2 regions of the Aeromonas aquatilis genome follow, and region 1 is predicted to be linked to the other one. Evidence: predicted binding sites of a transcription regulator. Region 1 holds the regulator's gene; the other holds the start of a gene.
The links. Region 1 encodes sigma-54, which starts transcription at its own class of promoters, with help from an activator protein. Its sites were predicted from a motif close to TGGCACNGTTTTNGCTT; they were not measured.

Region 1 (7,511 bases):
CGAGCTCACCTCCGACATCGCCAAAACCTTCGGTTACAACAAGAAAGATGGTGCCTTCGTCAATCAGGTCATGCCTGATTCGGCGGCCGACAAGGCGGGCATCAAGGCCGGCGATATCATCGTCAGCATCGATGGCAAACCGGTTCGCTCCTTCGGCGAGCTGCGTGCCAAGATCGCCACCATGGGCGCTGGCAAGCAGGTCGAACTGGGGCTGATCCGCGATGGCAAGTCGCAAACTGCCAAAGTGACCCTGAAGCAGGCCGATGACAGCGAAGTACGCGCCAGCGCGCTGCATCCGGCACTGGAAGGGGCCAAGCTGAGCACCACTACCGACCCGGTCTCCGGTGTCGCGGTGGCCGATATTGATCCTCGCTCTCCGGCAGCGGCTTCCGGCCTGCAGAAGGGTGACATCATCATCGGGGTCAACCGCCTGCGCATCAACACCTTGGGCGAGCTGACCAAGGCGCTCAAGAACAAGCCTGACGTGCTGGCACTCAACATCCAGCGTGGCGACTCCTCGCTCTATCTGGTGATCCGCTAACACCCGGGTTGTTCGCCACTCTATCCATCACCCGCGGTCTTCACCGCGGGTGATTTTTATCCATCGATAGTGTTATTCTCTGCGCGCAGCCTGTACGGATGAGAATGACATGAAAATCCCCCCTTTAGTCAGTTACTTGGGCAAGTCTGTCGGTTTTGGATTGACCGTCGCAGCGCTGCTGTTGCTGCTGTTTCCCCATTTTCGCGGTGGTGCCCAACTGCCCGGCATCATCACCAATGCCCGTGAACTGAGTTTCTCCTATGCCGCCCATCGGGCAGGCCCTGCCGTCGTCAACATCTACACCCGCAGCTTTGCCCCCAATCAGGGCAATCAGGGGGAACTGCGCCCGCAAGGGCTGGGTTCCGGCGTCATCATGAATCAGCGCGGCTATGTGCTGACCAACTACCATGTCATCGCCGATGCCGACCAGATCATCGTCGCGTTGCAGGATGGCCGGGTCTTCAGCGCCGAGCTGGTCGGTACCGATCAGCTCACCGACCTCGCCGTGCTCTATATCGAGTCAGACAACCTGCCGGTGATCCCGCAGGATCCGGAGCGGCTGCCAGAAGTGGGGGATGTGGTGCTCGCCATCGGCAACCCCTACAACGTCGGCCAGACCATCACCCAGGGCATCATCAGTGCGACCGGCCGTACCGGCCTCTCCAGCATGGGGCCCGACAGCAATGGCCGTCAGGATCTGCTGCAGACCGATGCCGCCATCAACGAGGGCAACTCGGGTGGCGCGCTGGTCAACGGCCGTGGCGATCTGGTGGGGATCAACACCGCCACCTATCACCTCAACGGCAATCAGGAGAGCTACGGCATCAGCTTCGCCATCCCCTACCGGCTGGCAAAACGGATCATGGATGAGCTGATCGCCAACGGCCGGGTGATCCGTGGCTACCTCGGGATCTCCAGCGTCGAGATCAACCCCATAGTCGCGCGGATGATGAACCTCGGCGACCTGCGTGGTCTGGTGGTGGAGAGTCTGGATCCCAACGGCCCGGCGGCCAAAGGTGGTTTGCAGCGAGGGGATGTGCTGCTCAAGATCAACGGAGAAGCCATCAGTGGCGTGCGCAGCGCCATGGACAAGATTGTCGAGAGCCGCCCCGGCACCAAGCTGACCATCTCGGTATTCCGCTCCGGCAAGCCGCTGGAAGTGGTGGTCACCATAGAAGAAGACCTGCGCTATCAGAAGCGGGCAGCAGGCACCAATGTCTCATCGGCCAGCTAATGCGGTAGCGGCCTATTACATCTGCCAGCAGCCTGCTCGCCTGCGCTAGCTCGCATCTATCCATGGAACTACATGGTCAGCCATGTCATGCAGCAATAACGCGAGCGAATACAAGAGAAAGGATAGGAAGAAGAACGAGGAGTGACTACTCCTCGTTGAAGCCGGAGGTGAACAGCTCCACCACGGCGGCCAGGGCCTCGACCTCTTCGGGCCCCTCAACCTGCACTTCCACCTGCCGCCCTTGCGCGGAATCCAGCATCAGCAGGCCGATGATGCTGTCAGCATCGGCCTCCACACCATCTTCATTGCGCAGTAGCACGTGGGCATCGAAACCCTGCACCAGCTCGAACAGCATCATGGCAGGTCTGGCATGAATACCCAGCTTGTTTTTCACTTCAACCGAGGCGGAAACAGTCATCGGGTCGTCCTATTGGTCCGTCAGGATTGGGAGGCACTCTTGTCGAGAGTGCGGTGGCGGATCTGCACGTTCTTGCCAAGCAAACGGAATGCACTGGCCAGCCGCTCTGCAATAAAGACCGAGCGGTGCTGACCGCCGGTGCAACCGATGCCGACCGTGAGGTAGCTGCGATTGTTGCGCTCCAGATGGGGCAACCAGGTCGCCAGCATGTTTTCGATCTGCTGAGTAAACAGCATCACATCGGCCTGCGCCGAGAGGTAGTTGGCGACCGGCTCATCCTTGCCGGTAAACGGTTTGAGCTCGGGGATCCAGTGCGGGTTGGGCAGGAAGCGGGCATCGAACACGAAGTCGGCATCCTTGGGAATGCCGTACTTGAAGCCGAACGACTCGAACACCAGCACCAGCTCGTTCTCTTTCTTCCCAAGCACCCGGGTCTTAATGAGCTCGCTCAGGTCGTGAATGCTGAGGGTGGTGGTGTCGATACGCAGGTCAGCGGTCGAGGAGATGGGTGCCAGCAGGTGGGTCTCCTCCCGAATCGCCTCATCCAGCGACAGCTTGTTGCGTGAGAGGGGGTGCAAACGGCGGCTCTCGCCATAGCGCTTGAGCAGGGTGCCGTTGTCGGCATCGAAGAAAAAGCTGGAGAACTCAACCCGCCCCTCATTGCGCACCTGAGCCAGCAGATTTTCCAGTTTCTCCGGGTCGCTCGGCAGGTTGCGCACATCGATGCTGACCGCCAATTTGTCGTACTGGCTCTCCACCGACACAATCAGCTGGGGCAGCAAATTGACCGGCAGGTTGTCCACACAGTAGTAACCCAGATCTTCCAGCACTCGCAGGGCTACCGTTTTACCGGAGCCCGAACGTCCACTTACCACGATTAACTGCATCTTGTTCCCTCACGCCAAAACGGGTGTCTCATCCTTGGCCTGCTATCAGGCCGAGGTCATGATCTGATAGAGCTCTTCGTCGCTGGTTGCCTGACGCAACTGGCGGCAAACCGCCTTGTCACCCAGCTTGGAAGCCATCAGAGAAAGGGTCTTGAGATGCTGCTTGCACTCGCTTTCCGGCACCAGCAAGGCAAACAGCAGGTCAACCGGTTGATTGTCGATGGAGTCGAAAGGAATAGGGTCGGCAAAGGTCATCAGGATCGCGGTTGGCGGGAACTCATCGTCAATGCGACCGTGGGGGATCGCAATACCGGCACCGATCCCGGTACTACCCATTTTTTCGCGGGCCAGCAAGCATTCAAACAGCGCCTGGCGGGAGGTGCCAAGGCGTTCAGCGGCCAGCTCGCTGATGATCTCGAGGGCGCGTTTCTTGCTGGTACAAGGGACTGCACTCTTGGTGCAGTCCCGACTCAGTATGTGTTCAAGTTGCATGGTTATTTTTTATTTAACTTATCTTTGTGCTTGATGATCTGCCTGTCCAGCTTGTCGAGCAAGGTGTCTATCGCAGCATACATATCGGCATGTTCAGAGTTGGCAAACACTTCGCCACCGCTGACGTGCAATTTGGCTTCCGCTATCTGGTTCAGTTTTTCCACGCTAAGCACCACATGAACATTGTTGATGTGGTCGAAGTGACGCTCGAGTTTGGCAAATTTGTTATTCACATAATCACGCAGAGCTTCGGTGATCTCGACATGGTGTCCGGTCAGGTTAATTTGCATAACATCATCCTTTTGTTTGCCTAAACCAGGCGTTTGCGCTGATTGGAAGGTGGGATAAACAAGGATTCGCGATACTTAGCGATCGTGCGTCTCGCCACCATAATACCCTGTTCGGCCAGCAAATCCGCGATCTTGCTATCACTTAACGGCTTGGCAGGATTCTCTGCCGTGACCAGCTTCTTGATGAGCGCGCGAATTGCGGTCGATGAGCACTCTCCTCCTCCTTCGGTGTTCACATGGCTGGAGAAAAAAAACTTCAATTCGAAGATACCACGGGGGGTATGCATGTACTTCTGGGTCGTCACCCGGGAGATGGTCGACTCATGCATCTCTACCGCTTCGGCGATGTCATTGAGCACCATCGGCTTCATCGCCTCTTCACCATACTCGAAAAAGCCCTGTTGCTGCTCGACAATGCAACTGGCCACTTTCAGCAGGGTGTCATTGCGACTTTCCAGGCTCTTGATGAACCACTTGGCTTCCTGCAAATGGGAGCGAATAAACTGGGTGTCGGTGCTGCTGCGGGCGTTGCGGGCCATGGCGGCATAGGTCTCGTTGACCCGGATGCGGGGGGCAGAGTCGGGATTGAGCTCGACCACCCACTTGCTACCCTTCTTGACCACGGAGACGTCGGGGATCACGTACTGGGAGTCGCTCTGGATGATGCCGTTGCCGGGGCGCGGCTCCAGCAGCTGAATCAGATCCAGCACCTCCTTGAGGTCGCTCTCCTTGAGTCGGGTCTTGCGGGCGAGGGTGCGGTAATCCCGGTTGCCGAGCAGCTCCATGTGCTCGAGGATCACCTCCTTGGCCTCGTTGAGCCAGGGGGTCTGCGGGTCATACTGATCCAGCTGGATCAGCAAACACTCCTGCACAGAACGGGCAGCAATGCCGACCGGATCGAAGTGCTGAACCCGTTTGAGTACCGCCTCGACCTCATCGAGTTCCACCTCTACGTCATCGCTGGTGACGGCAGCCTGGATATCCTCCAGCGCAACGGTCAGATAACCGGATTCGTCGATAGCATCGATGATGGCGAGCGCGATGGCGGCATCCACATCGCTGAACGGTGTGAGTCGCATCTGCCACAACAGATAATCCTGCAGGTTTTCGGTGGTCTCTCCCTGATAGACGCTATCTTCCCCATCGTGGATGGGGCCCGCGCTCTGGGCGGTGCCGGCAGAGTAAACCTCGTCCCAGGTGGTATCCACCGGCAACTCGTCAGGCATCTGCTCCTGAGCCATGGCATCGCTGGAATCCAGCTGGCTGGCATCGACCGGCGCTTCCGGACTGGTCTCTTGCGCCTCGCTCTCTTCCTGCTCCAGCAGAGGGTTGTTTTCGAGCGCTTGCTGAATTTCCTGCTGAAGTTCCAGAGTGGAGAGCTGGAGCAGACGAATCGCTTGTTGTAATTGCGGCGTCATGGTCAGGGACTGACCGAGACGCAACTGTAATGTCGGCTTCATCTACGTCGGGATATCCTTATGTTCAGCGAGGCACTCGTCAAAGGAAATGAAGGCATGCCCCCTTACTATAGACTGAATTGATCGCCCAAATAGACGCGCTTGACCTGCTCATCGGCAAGGATGTCAGCCGGTGCACCTTCGGCAATCATCTTGCCGTGGCTGACGATATAGGCCTTCTCACATACGTCCAGAGTCTCTCTGACGTTGTGGTCGGTAATCAAGACGCCAAGGCCTCTATCTTTCAAATGCTGAATGATCTTCTTGATGTCTATCACAGAAATCGGGTCAACCCCTGCAAAGGGTTCATCCAGCAGAATAAAACGCGGTTCGGCCGCCAGCGCACGAGCGATCTCGACCCGACGGCGCTCACCGCCGGAGAGGCTCTGGCCCAGGTTGTCGCGAATGTGGGTGATGTTGAACTCTTCCAGCAGTTGCTGAACCTTGTCCTCACGCTCCTCACGGCTCAACCCCTTGCGGGTCTGCATAACTCCCATCAGGTTGTCGAACACTGACAGGCGACGGAAGATGGAGGCCTCTTGCGGCAGGTAACCGATGCCGTTACGCGCCCGCACATGCATGGGCTGCAGGCTGATGTCCTGATCGTCGATGGTGATGAGACCGGCATCGCGCTGCACCAGCCCCACGATCATGTAAAACGAGGTGGTCTTGCCGGCACCGTTGGGGCCGAGCAGGCCGACAATCTGGCCAGTGCCCACTTCAAGGCTGACGTCACTCACCACCATGCGGCGCTTGTAGCTCTTCTGCAGGCCCACTGCTTTTAACACTGCCATGGCTTATTTTCCCTGCTTCTTCTGGTCGGCGGGCTTGTCGAAATTCTCTACCTGATCCGGCAGGAACACGGTTTTGACTCGCTGGCTCGGGCTCTTGCTCTCGGCAATCATCTTCTGTTTGACGATGTCGTAGCGGATCAGATCGCCATTGACCTGGCTATCTTCCTGCTTGAGCTGACCGTTGCCTGTGATGGTCACCAGCCGGTTCTTCAGCTCGTAGCGGATAGTGTTGCCGTGGGCATTGACCGGCTTGCCGTTATCCAGGATCTGGAAGAAGGTGGCGGGCTTGCCGTAGGCCGTCATCACCTCGGCCCCTTTCTCGCCGGAACGGGTCACTACCACCTTGTCAGCCTTGATCCGGATGGTGCCCTGATTGATGGTCACATCCTCTTCGAAGGTGATGCGGTTGTCCTGCATCTCGGCCACCTGTTTGACGGCATCGACGTAGACCTTCTCGGCAAAGTCGGACTCTTTGGCGGTCACCGCACCACACAACAACAGGGCTGCGAGGGCCAGATTAGCGTTTTTCATTGAAATAGATGGCATGGCCTTGATCCAGTAACTCAAAATATTTGCGGTCCAGATGGCCCTTGAGGCCAACCCCTTGGGTCTGGAAATCCCGACCCAGAATGTTCACTTCCCGGTTGCTGCGCACATCTTGTGTCACCAGATCCAGCTCCAGATAGGGGGTATCCAGTGTGGAGATGAAAGAGGTAGGCAGCAGACCATCCAGATGTACCTTGTCCCGCAGGATGACGTTGTCGCCGGTGTTGAGCACGCCGGTTTCGGCGGTCACCTTCCACTCGGCGGCCCCCTGATCGTCATACATGTAGACCACCGGCTTGTCGAAGGTGGCCTGCTCGAGGATTTGATAATACTCGGCGTAGGTCGACTCCAGCCGCTCGGTGCGCTTGCCGTTGATATCAAAACGGGTGGTCACCAGATCTTTGGCGACAAAATCCGGCTGATAGTTTTCGATTTTGACCGCGCTCTCAGGCACCAGCTCCACCTTGCCCAGCTGCCAGGCAACCAGCGCGACCAGAAACAGCAGGGCAAACAACAGGGTCTGTCTGCTCATACCGAGGCCTCGGGCTGATAATCGTCGTGGCCCTGCGCCTGCAAAATGAGGTCACACACTTCGCGCACCGCGCCCATGCCACCGCCAAGCCGGGTCACCATATCGGCACGACTCAGCACCAGCGGATGGGCATCGGCCACCGCGATACCCAGGCCGCAAGCGGCCATCACCGGCAGATCGATGGTGTCATCGCCCATATAGGCGGCCTGTTCAGCAGTCAGCCCCAGCTTGGCCAGCAGCGCTTCGAAGTGAGGCAACTTTTTATCAGCCCCCTGCACCACATGAGCCACCCCCAGGCTTTTCATCCGATCGCTGACGAT
Region 2 (7,511 bases), on a different contig from region 1:
CCAATCCTTTACTCATCGTCGACCTCTCTGTTTCCGACCATCATCAACGCATCAGTGGCATGGCCACCATCTGCAAGGCTTGCAGGCCATCATCGTAGGGAATGACCTCGCGCATCCCTTGCTGCAAGAATTGATCCAGATAGGGTTTTTGGATGATGGCGCGATCGATACGCGGATCAGCCCCCTGGCTGTAGGCGCCGATGGTAATGAGATCCCGGTTCTGCTGGTAGAGGGAGTAAAACTGCTTGAGGGTGCGTGCCAGCCCCATATGTTCAGGCGAGGTCACCATGGGCATGACCCGGCTGATAGATTTCTCGATATCGATGGCCGGATAGTGGCCCGCATCAGCCAGCTCGCGGGACAACACTATGTGGCCATCGAGGATCGCCCGCGCCGCATCGGCGATGGGGTCCTGCAGGTCATCCCCCTCGGTCAGTACGGTGAAGAAGGCGGTGATGGAGCCTTGGCCATCACTGCCGTTGCCCGCCCGCTCCACCAGCGCCGGTAATTTGGCAAATACCGAGGGCGGATAGCCCTTGGTCGCCGGTGGCTCGCCCACCGCCAGCGCGATTTCACGCTGTGCCTGGGCATAACGGGTCAGCGAATCCATCAAGAGCAGCACGTTGAGCCCTTGATCGCGGAAATACTCTGCAATAGCCAGTGCGGTTTCACACCCCTTGAGACGCATCAGCGGTGAGGCATCGGCGGGAGCCGCCACCACCACAGAACGGGCACGCCCCTCCTCGCCCAGGATCTCCTCGATGAACTCCTTCACCTCGCGCCCCCGTTCGCCGATAAGCCCTACCACGACCACATCGGCTACCGAGCCGCGGGTCATCATGCCAAGCAGCACCGATTTACCGACGCCTGAGCCGGCAAACAGCCCCATCCGCTGACCCTGCCCGACCGTCAGCACCGCATTGATGGCACGCACCCCGACATCCATCGGCTGATGAATGGGGCGACGCGCAAGCGGATTGATGCGGTGCTGGGCAAACTGCACCGTTTGGGAGGAGAGAATGGGACCGAGGCCATCCAGCGGCTGACCGATACCGTCGATCACCCGACCAAGCAGATTCATGCCGACCGGAATACCGTGCTCTTCGGTGATAGGCACCACTCGGGCTCCGGGGATCACCCCCTTGAGCTGCTCGCTCGGCATCAGATAGAGGCGATCGCCGGAAAAACCGACCACTTCAGCCTCCAGCGTGCCATCAAGGGTATCGATACGGCAGAGTGCGCCGATGGCGGCACGACAGCCGATGGCTTCGAGTGTCAGCCCCACCACCCGGGTCAACTTACCGGCAACCGGCGGTTTGGGGGCGCAGTCGCGTACCTTGTACCCTTGCAACCGGTTCAGTAGCGAGCGGCTCATCTGGCCTCCTGGAAGCTAAAAAGTGCAGCCGGACGACAAGGTCCGGCATCGGTTATGGGCGTGGATCCGGCGAAGCCGGTTTCTGCGACGCATTGTCCCGCAAGAAGTTGCGCAGCAACTGATCGATGCGCCCGGAGAGGGTCAAATCGATGCTGGAGAGCTCGGTGGCAAGTTGCAGATCGCCGGGAGAGAGGGTGGGATCGCTCTGCAATCGCCAGTGGCGCTTGGCGCACTCTTCAGCGCCAAATGCCTGCTCGATTCGCGCGATATCGTCGGGGTGCAGCATCAGAGTCACCCCCTGTTCGGCGGCAGGCAGAAAGGCCAGCCCCTCTTTAAGCGCCTCCAGCAGAGTGCGGGGAGAGGTCTCCGCTTCATGACGAATCAGCGCTCTGGCCAGTTGCATCACCAGCGAGACCAGCTCCTGCTCCACCGCCTGATCCAGCTCGTTAAGCGGATTGGCAAGGCGGGCGGCGAGCCCCTGCCAGTGGGCGATCTCCTGCTCCACCAGCTCGCGGCCCATCGCCAGCCCCTCCTCGCGCCCCTGTTCGAGACCGGCAGAGTGGCCCTGTTGCAACCCTTCCAGTTTGCCCTCTTCCATTCCCTTGGCATAACCGGATTCGCGCCCCTCTGCCATCCCCTCTTCCCAGGCGGCCTGACGGATCGCTTCAAGCTCTTCGGCGGTGATGCTGGGGGTCGGCTCCTGTTCGGGCTCCGGCTCCACCACCTCCTCTTCCTGCTGATACCAGTCAGGGGCAAGGCCGAGGGCATTGGTGGGCGCTCCCGCCTCTACCTCGACCTCCATCTCGGGCCAGCCCCAGGTCTCAACCCGGGCATCATCACCCTCGGGGCGCACATAACCACGCAGTTTGTTGTTCATGCTTTGCGCGGCTCCTCACCACTGCCTGATGCGGGCTTGGCATCGCAACTCTGTTTATGGGCCATGACTTAGAGGAACTCCTCGCCGCCACCTGCACCCAGCATAATTTCGCCGGCATCCGCCAGACGACGGGCGATGGAGAGGATCTCTTTCTGGGCCGCTTCCACTTCGGAGACCCGGATCGGCCCCATGGCCTCCAGATCGTCCGCCAGCATTTCCGCCGCCCGTTTGGACATGTTCTTGAAGATCTTCTCGCGCATCTGATCGTCGGAGCCCTTGAGGGCGCGTTGCAGCAGATCCCCCGGCACTTCCCGCAGCATGGTCTGGATGCCGCGATCGTCCACATCGATGAGGTTTTCGAACACGAACATCAAATCCTGGATCTGCTGGCTCATCTCTTCATCCGACTCGCGGATGGAGTCCATCAGCTGGCCTTCGATATTGGTATCCAGATAGTTCATGATGTTGGCGGCAGCCTTCAGGCCACCCATCTTGGCTGCCTGGGCACCGGCCGCACCGGCGAACTGTTTCTCCATGATATCGTTCAACTCTTGCAGTGCCGCCGGTTGTACCTCTTCAAGGTTGGCGATACGCATCACCAGATCGAGGCGCACCTGCTCCGGGAACTGGCTCAGGATCTCGGCGGATTGCTCCGGCTCCAGATAGGAGAGCACGATAGTCTGGATCTGCGGGTGTTCGTTCTGGATGATGCTGGCCACCTGACGGGCATCCATCCACTTGAGCGAATCGAGGCCGCGGGCGCCGGAACCGAGAATGATCTGATCCACCAGATTGCTCGCCTTGTCCTCGCCAAGGGCCGCCACCAACGCCTTGCGCACGAAGTCTTCGCTGCCGATACCGATGTTGGTGTACTTCTGGATATCGTCGATGAATTGACGGTGCACCGCCGCCACCCGATCGTGACTGAAGTCAGACATGGAAGCCATCGACATACCGAGCCGCTGCACCTGCTTGGGCTCGAGATGACGGAAGATCTGGGCGGCATCCTCTTCATTGAGGCTGAGCATCAACACCGCAGCCATCTCCATCCCCGACATCTGGTCGAGGATCTGGCGCTGACTGTCGGTGATGTCATTGCCGGTGACTTGACTCTTCTTTTCTTCAGGCATCTTTGTTCGTTACCCATTCTTTAATGACCTGAGCGGCCAGATCCGGCTCGTTCGCTACCAGCGCACGTACCGCCTTGAGCAAGTCTTCGTCACGGTGCAGATCCGGCAGTTTCAGCTGGCCATCACGTACACCAAACACCTGATCGCTCTCGACTTGTGCTGACAGCAGGCTCAACTCGTCGTCGCCACCCAGTACGGTGTGGTTGTCGAAGTCCAGCTCCCCTTCCGGTTTGGCATCCGGGTAGAGCAGTCGCTTGAGCATGGGACGGATCACGGTCACGATCAACACGATAATCACCAGCACCGAGGCGGCGATGCGCACCGCACGCCAGAACCAGGGCTGATCGTAGAGCGGCACCTCGGCCACGGTATCCAGCTCTGGACGATTGAACGGAATCGCGACCACCTCAAGGGTATCACCACGGGTCACATCAAAGCCAAGGCCACCGCTCAGCAAACGGCGCAATGTATCGAGTTCTGCCTGGGTGCGCGCCTCACGGGTCACGGCCCCATCTGCGCCGGGCACCGCCTTGTAATCCACGGCAACCGATACGGTCATACGGCGAATGCCACCCATCTGACGACGGGTGTGGCTAACTGTGGTATCCAGCTCGAAGTTTCGGGTCGCCTCTTTGCGGGAGCGACCAGCAGCAACTGTGGTGGTACCATCAGCAGCAGTGGTCGTGACCTGCTCGGGAATAGTGGAGGCAGCTGGAGGCTGATTGGAGAGGGAACCGGGCACGCCACCATTACTACCGCTGGCGCTGTTCTCTTCCATGGTCATTTCGGAGCGCACTGCAGGCAGATCCGGGTTGTAAGTCTTGCGGGTCTGCTCCTGCTGGGAGAAGTCGAGAGAGAGATCCACTTCCGCCGTATAGTTGTCGGCCCCCAGCACCGGGATCAGGATGGCGTCAATTTTTTGTTTGTACTCCAGCTCCTGCTTCTGCTGCATGGCAAACTCTTTGCGAGTCTGGGCAGAGAGTGGATCTTGCGAGCCGGAGTTGAGCAGGCGGCCATTCTGGTCGGTGACGGTGACACGAGTCGGTTCGAGGCCGTGTACCGCAGAGGCAACCATATCGACGATGGAGTCCACCTCCCCCTGCCCCAGCGCCGCCCCTTTCAGGTTGAGCACCACGGTGGCACTGGGTTTGCGTTCGTTGCGGGCAAACACGTTGTCTTTCGGGATAGCCAGCAGCACCTGGGCCTTGGCCACATTCTGGAACTGCTCGATGGCGCTCGCCAGCTGGCGCTCGCGGCTCAGCTTCAGACGTTCGCTCTCCATCCGCTGGCTGACGCCGAAACTGGAATCTTTGAGCAGGATATCTTCACCACCGATGTTGCTATCGGTGGCATTGGCAAGACCGGCACGGGTCAGGGCCAACTGGATAGTGGGGTAGCTTTCGGCGTTGACCAGCACGCTCTTGCCATCCACCTCATAGGGGATCTTCTGCTGATCGAGGAAATCGAGAGTCTTCACCAGCTCCTGGGTGGTGTAGGTGCCGAGGGGACGCATGTCCGGCTCCTTGCCCCACAGCAGGATAAACACCGCAATGGCCAGACAGATGGCAAGCCCCAGGATCAGAGTTATTTGCCGCAGCACATCGGTGTTGGACAGGAAGCCCAGCGCCGAACTCTTCTGCTCATTTTCATCGAGGGCGGCGGTGCCCTCATCGTTTATCAGCAGATCGCCGTTTTGGTCAGTAGCCACGATTTATGTCCTTATTGCTGACATGTTCATGATGTTCAGTCGTCATGGTTTATTGGCGTCGCTTATACCGGCATGTTCATGATGGTCTTGTAGGCATCGACCATCTTGTTGCGCACCTGTACCGTGGCTTCAAAGGCGATGGAGGATTTTTGGCCCGCGATCATCACCTCGGCCAGATCCACCGACTTGTCACCCATATCGAAACGGGTACGCAGATCATTGGCGGCCCCTTGCAGCTCGTTGACGTTGCCAAGCGCCTGTTGCAGCAGCTGACCAAAATCGGAGGTTACCTGACGACCGGGTTGTGCCAGCGGCGTTGCGCCTGCTTCGATCTTGAGCGCCTGCATCTCTTGCATCAGGCTGCTTGCACTAATTTCCATTTTTCATCCCCAGACAAATCATTGACGCTGGCATGCAACAAGCAATTAGAGTGCCAATGCGTTAAAAGCGCGATGCGGATGAGTGGCCAGACCAGGCTGGACGAGTTCGACAACGGCAGGTGGCTCTGATTAAATCCGACTCTGACGCCCACTTTTGCTGGCTGGCAAGGAGTCCGCTCTGGATTATCGCAAACCCGTGCTCAAGGCGATGGACTACATCAGCCAACATCTGGATGACAATCCGGGCCTGGATGAGGTCGCAGCAGCGGCAGCCATCTCCACCTTCCACTTCCACCGTATTTTCAAGACGATGGTCGGCGAAACCATTGCCGGATTTACCCGGCGCCTGCGTATGGAACGCGCTGCCCGTCGCTTGCTCGCCTCCCCCCAGAGTGACATCACCCCCCTCGCACTGGCCGCCGGGTTCTCCAGCTCGCAGAATTTCGCCAAGGCCTTTCGCCTGCACTTCGCCATGAGCCCCTCGGAATACCGCCAGCAGCAGGGGGGAAACTGGAAAAGCAAGATTGGAAACGATCCCTTCCCTTTGACACCTATGATGGCCTGGTCATGCACCCGGTCACCGAACACCCGGGTCTGTTGCAGGGGGCTAGCGTCAGGCAGATGCCCGCCCGGCGCGTGGCGTACATGCGCCGCCTGGGCCCCTATGGCAAAGAGACCTGCGAGCAAGCTCATCGGGATTTGCTCGCGCTGTTCGCCTCAGACGAGGCGATGACACCGGCGGGTACCCTGAGTCTCTATTGGGATATCCCCGATATCACCGATGAGACCCGTTGCCGTACTGACGTCTGCATCGAGCTGGGGCCAGAGATCCCCGCTGGGCGCCAGTTAACCACCCAGACCATCGCCGCGGGCCCCTATGCGGTTTGTCAGTTTATCGCTCGCGGCGATCAACTGGTCGCTTGCTGGGAAACGGCGTTTCGCTGGGTAGTGGGTCAAGGGCTGAACTGCGACGATCGCCCGTGTTACGAGCAATACCACGCAGGCACGGACCCCGACCGGGAGCATTACGTGTTTGATATCTGTATCCCGCTGATCAACCGATAAGCCGATACCTCATTTCCATTTACCCACTTCGGTGCCTTCGGGCACCGAAGCGACGGAGTCATGCCCATGAATATCAAAACGCTGTTTCTCGCCAGCCTGATGGTGACGCTTCCCGCTGCCGCCAATGCCCAGTCACAGAGCCAGACGCTGATCTTTGGCGGCACCATCTACAGTGGTGATCCGGCGAACCCTCACCCGGAAGCGGTCGGCATTGAAGGTAAAAAGATAGTGGCAGTCGGCAGCTATCAGGAGGTCAGCGCCCGCCTCGGCAACCATGCCAAGCGTCTTGATCTGAAAGGAAAGTACCTGATGCCGGGGCTCATCGACAGCCATGTTCATGCGGCATTTGCCGGTTTTCAGGGGATGACGGTTAACTTTCCTGACGCCATGAGTGAGGTTGAGCAGGTGCAGCTATTTCTGACCCGCAGCAAGGATGATCCCCGCCTGACACTGGGCGATGTAGAGCTATACAGCAATGTCTCCCTCGACTACTGGCATCAGCTTCCCCTGCTCGATCAGGTGTTCAATGGCCCGCAATACCGGCAGATCCCGGTGGTGCTTGCCGGTTCGGATGCCCACACCGGTTGGGCCAATCAGGCCATGCTGCGCAAGGCTGGCATTGATGCCGGCTCCCTTGACGGTCGTTATGCTCCGCTGAAAGGCAATTTTGGCCTCACCCCATCCGGCAAGCTCAATGGCTTTGCCTCGGAAGGCGGCTGGGATGCCATCCTCAAGGCGCTGCCCCCCGTCAGCGACGAGACGATTGCCAGTGCCATCATGACTGCCGCCAAACAACTCAATCAGGTGGGCATTACCGCCTGGATGGACCCTATCAGCAACATTCGCCCCCTCGCCCCCATCTTCAACGCCGAGCCGGATCGCCGCGATACCTGCCTGCTGCCGGCGTACAGCATGCTCTCCCGGGAAGGCAAGCTGACCGGACATGTATCCGCACTGGCACTGGTGGGGATACATG

Region 2: fliE (flagellar hook-basal body complex protein FliE) is a predicted target of sigma-54. The motif match lies at 5,510-5,526, and genes of this name have one in related genera.

What each region holds. Positions count from the first base shown of each region.
Region 1 covers NZ_JBSTYP010000036.1:29,832-37,342, reverse strand. The annotation lists gene ACW5W8_RS15090 (Do family serine endopeptidase) at 1-541, shown strand, start outside; gene degS (outer membrane-stress sensor serine endopeptidase DegS) at 651-1,775, shown strand; gene npr (PTS phosphocarrier protein NPr) at 1,921-2,193, opposite strand; gene rapZ (RNase adapter RapZ) at 2,214-3,080, opposite strand; gene ptsN (PTS IIA-like nitrogen regulatory protein PtsN) at 3,126-3,572, opposite strand; gene hpf (ribosome hibernation promoting factor) at 3,575-3,862, opposite strand; gene ACW5W8_RS15060 (RNA polymerase factor sigma-54) at 3,883-5,322, opposite strand; gene lptB (LPS export ABC transporter ATP-binding protein) at 5,388-6,113, opposite strand; gene lptA (lipopolysaccharide transport periplasmic protein LptA) at 6,117-6,644, opposite strand; gene lptC (LPS export ABC transporter periplasmic protein LptC) at 6,631-7,191, opposite strand; gene kdsC (3-deoxy-manno-octulosonate-8-phosphatase KdsC) at 7,188-7,511, opposite strand, start outside.
Region 2 covers NZ_JBSTYP010000019.1:31,924-39,434, forward strand. The annotation lists gene fliJ (flagellar export protein FliJ) at 1-16, opposite strand, end outside; gene fliI (flagellar protein export ATPase FliI) at 44-1,375, opposite strand; gene fliH (flagellar assembly protein FliH) at 1,428-2,252, opposite strand; gene fliG (flagellar motor switch protein FliG) at 2,321-3,382, opposite strand; gene fliF (flagellar basal-body MS-ring/collar protein FliF) at 3,375-5,090, opposite strand; gene fliE (flagellar hook-basal body complex protein FliE) at 5,153-5,470, opposite strand; partial or broken gene ACW5W8_RS09495 (helix-turn-helix transcriptional regulator) at 5,781-5,909, shown strand; gene ACW5W8_RS09500 (AraC family transcriptional regulator) at 6,038-6,535, shown strand; partial or broken gene ACW5W8_RS09505 (amidohydrolase) at 6,602-7,511, shown strand, end outside.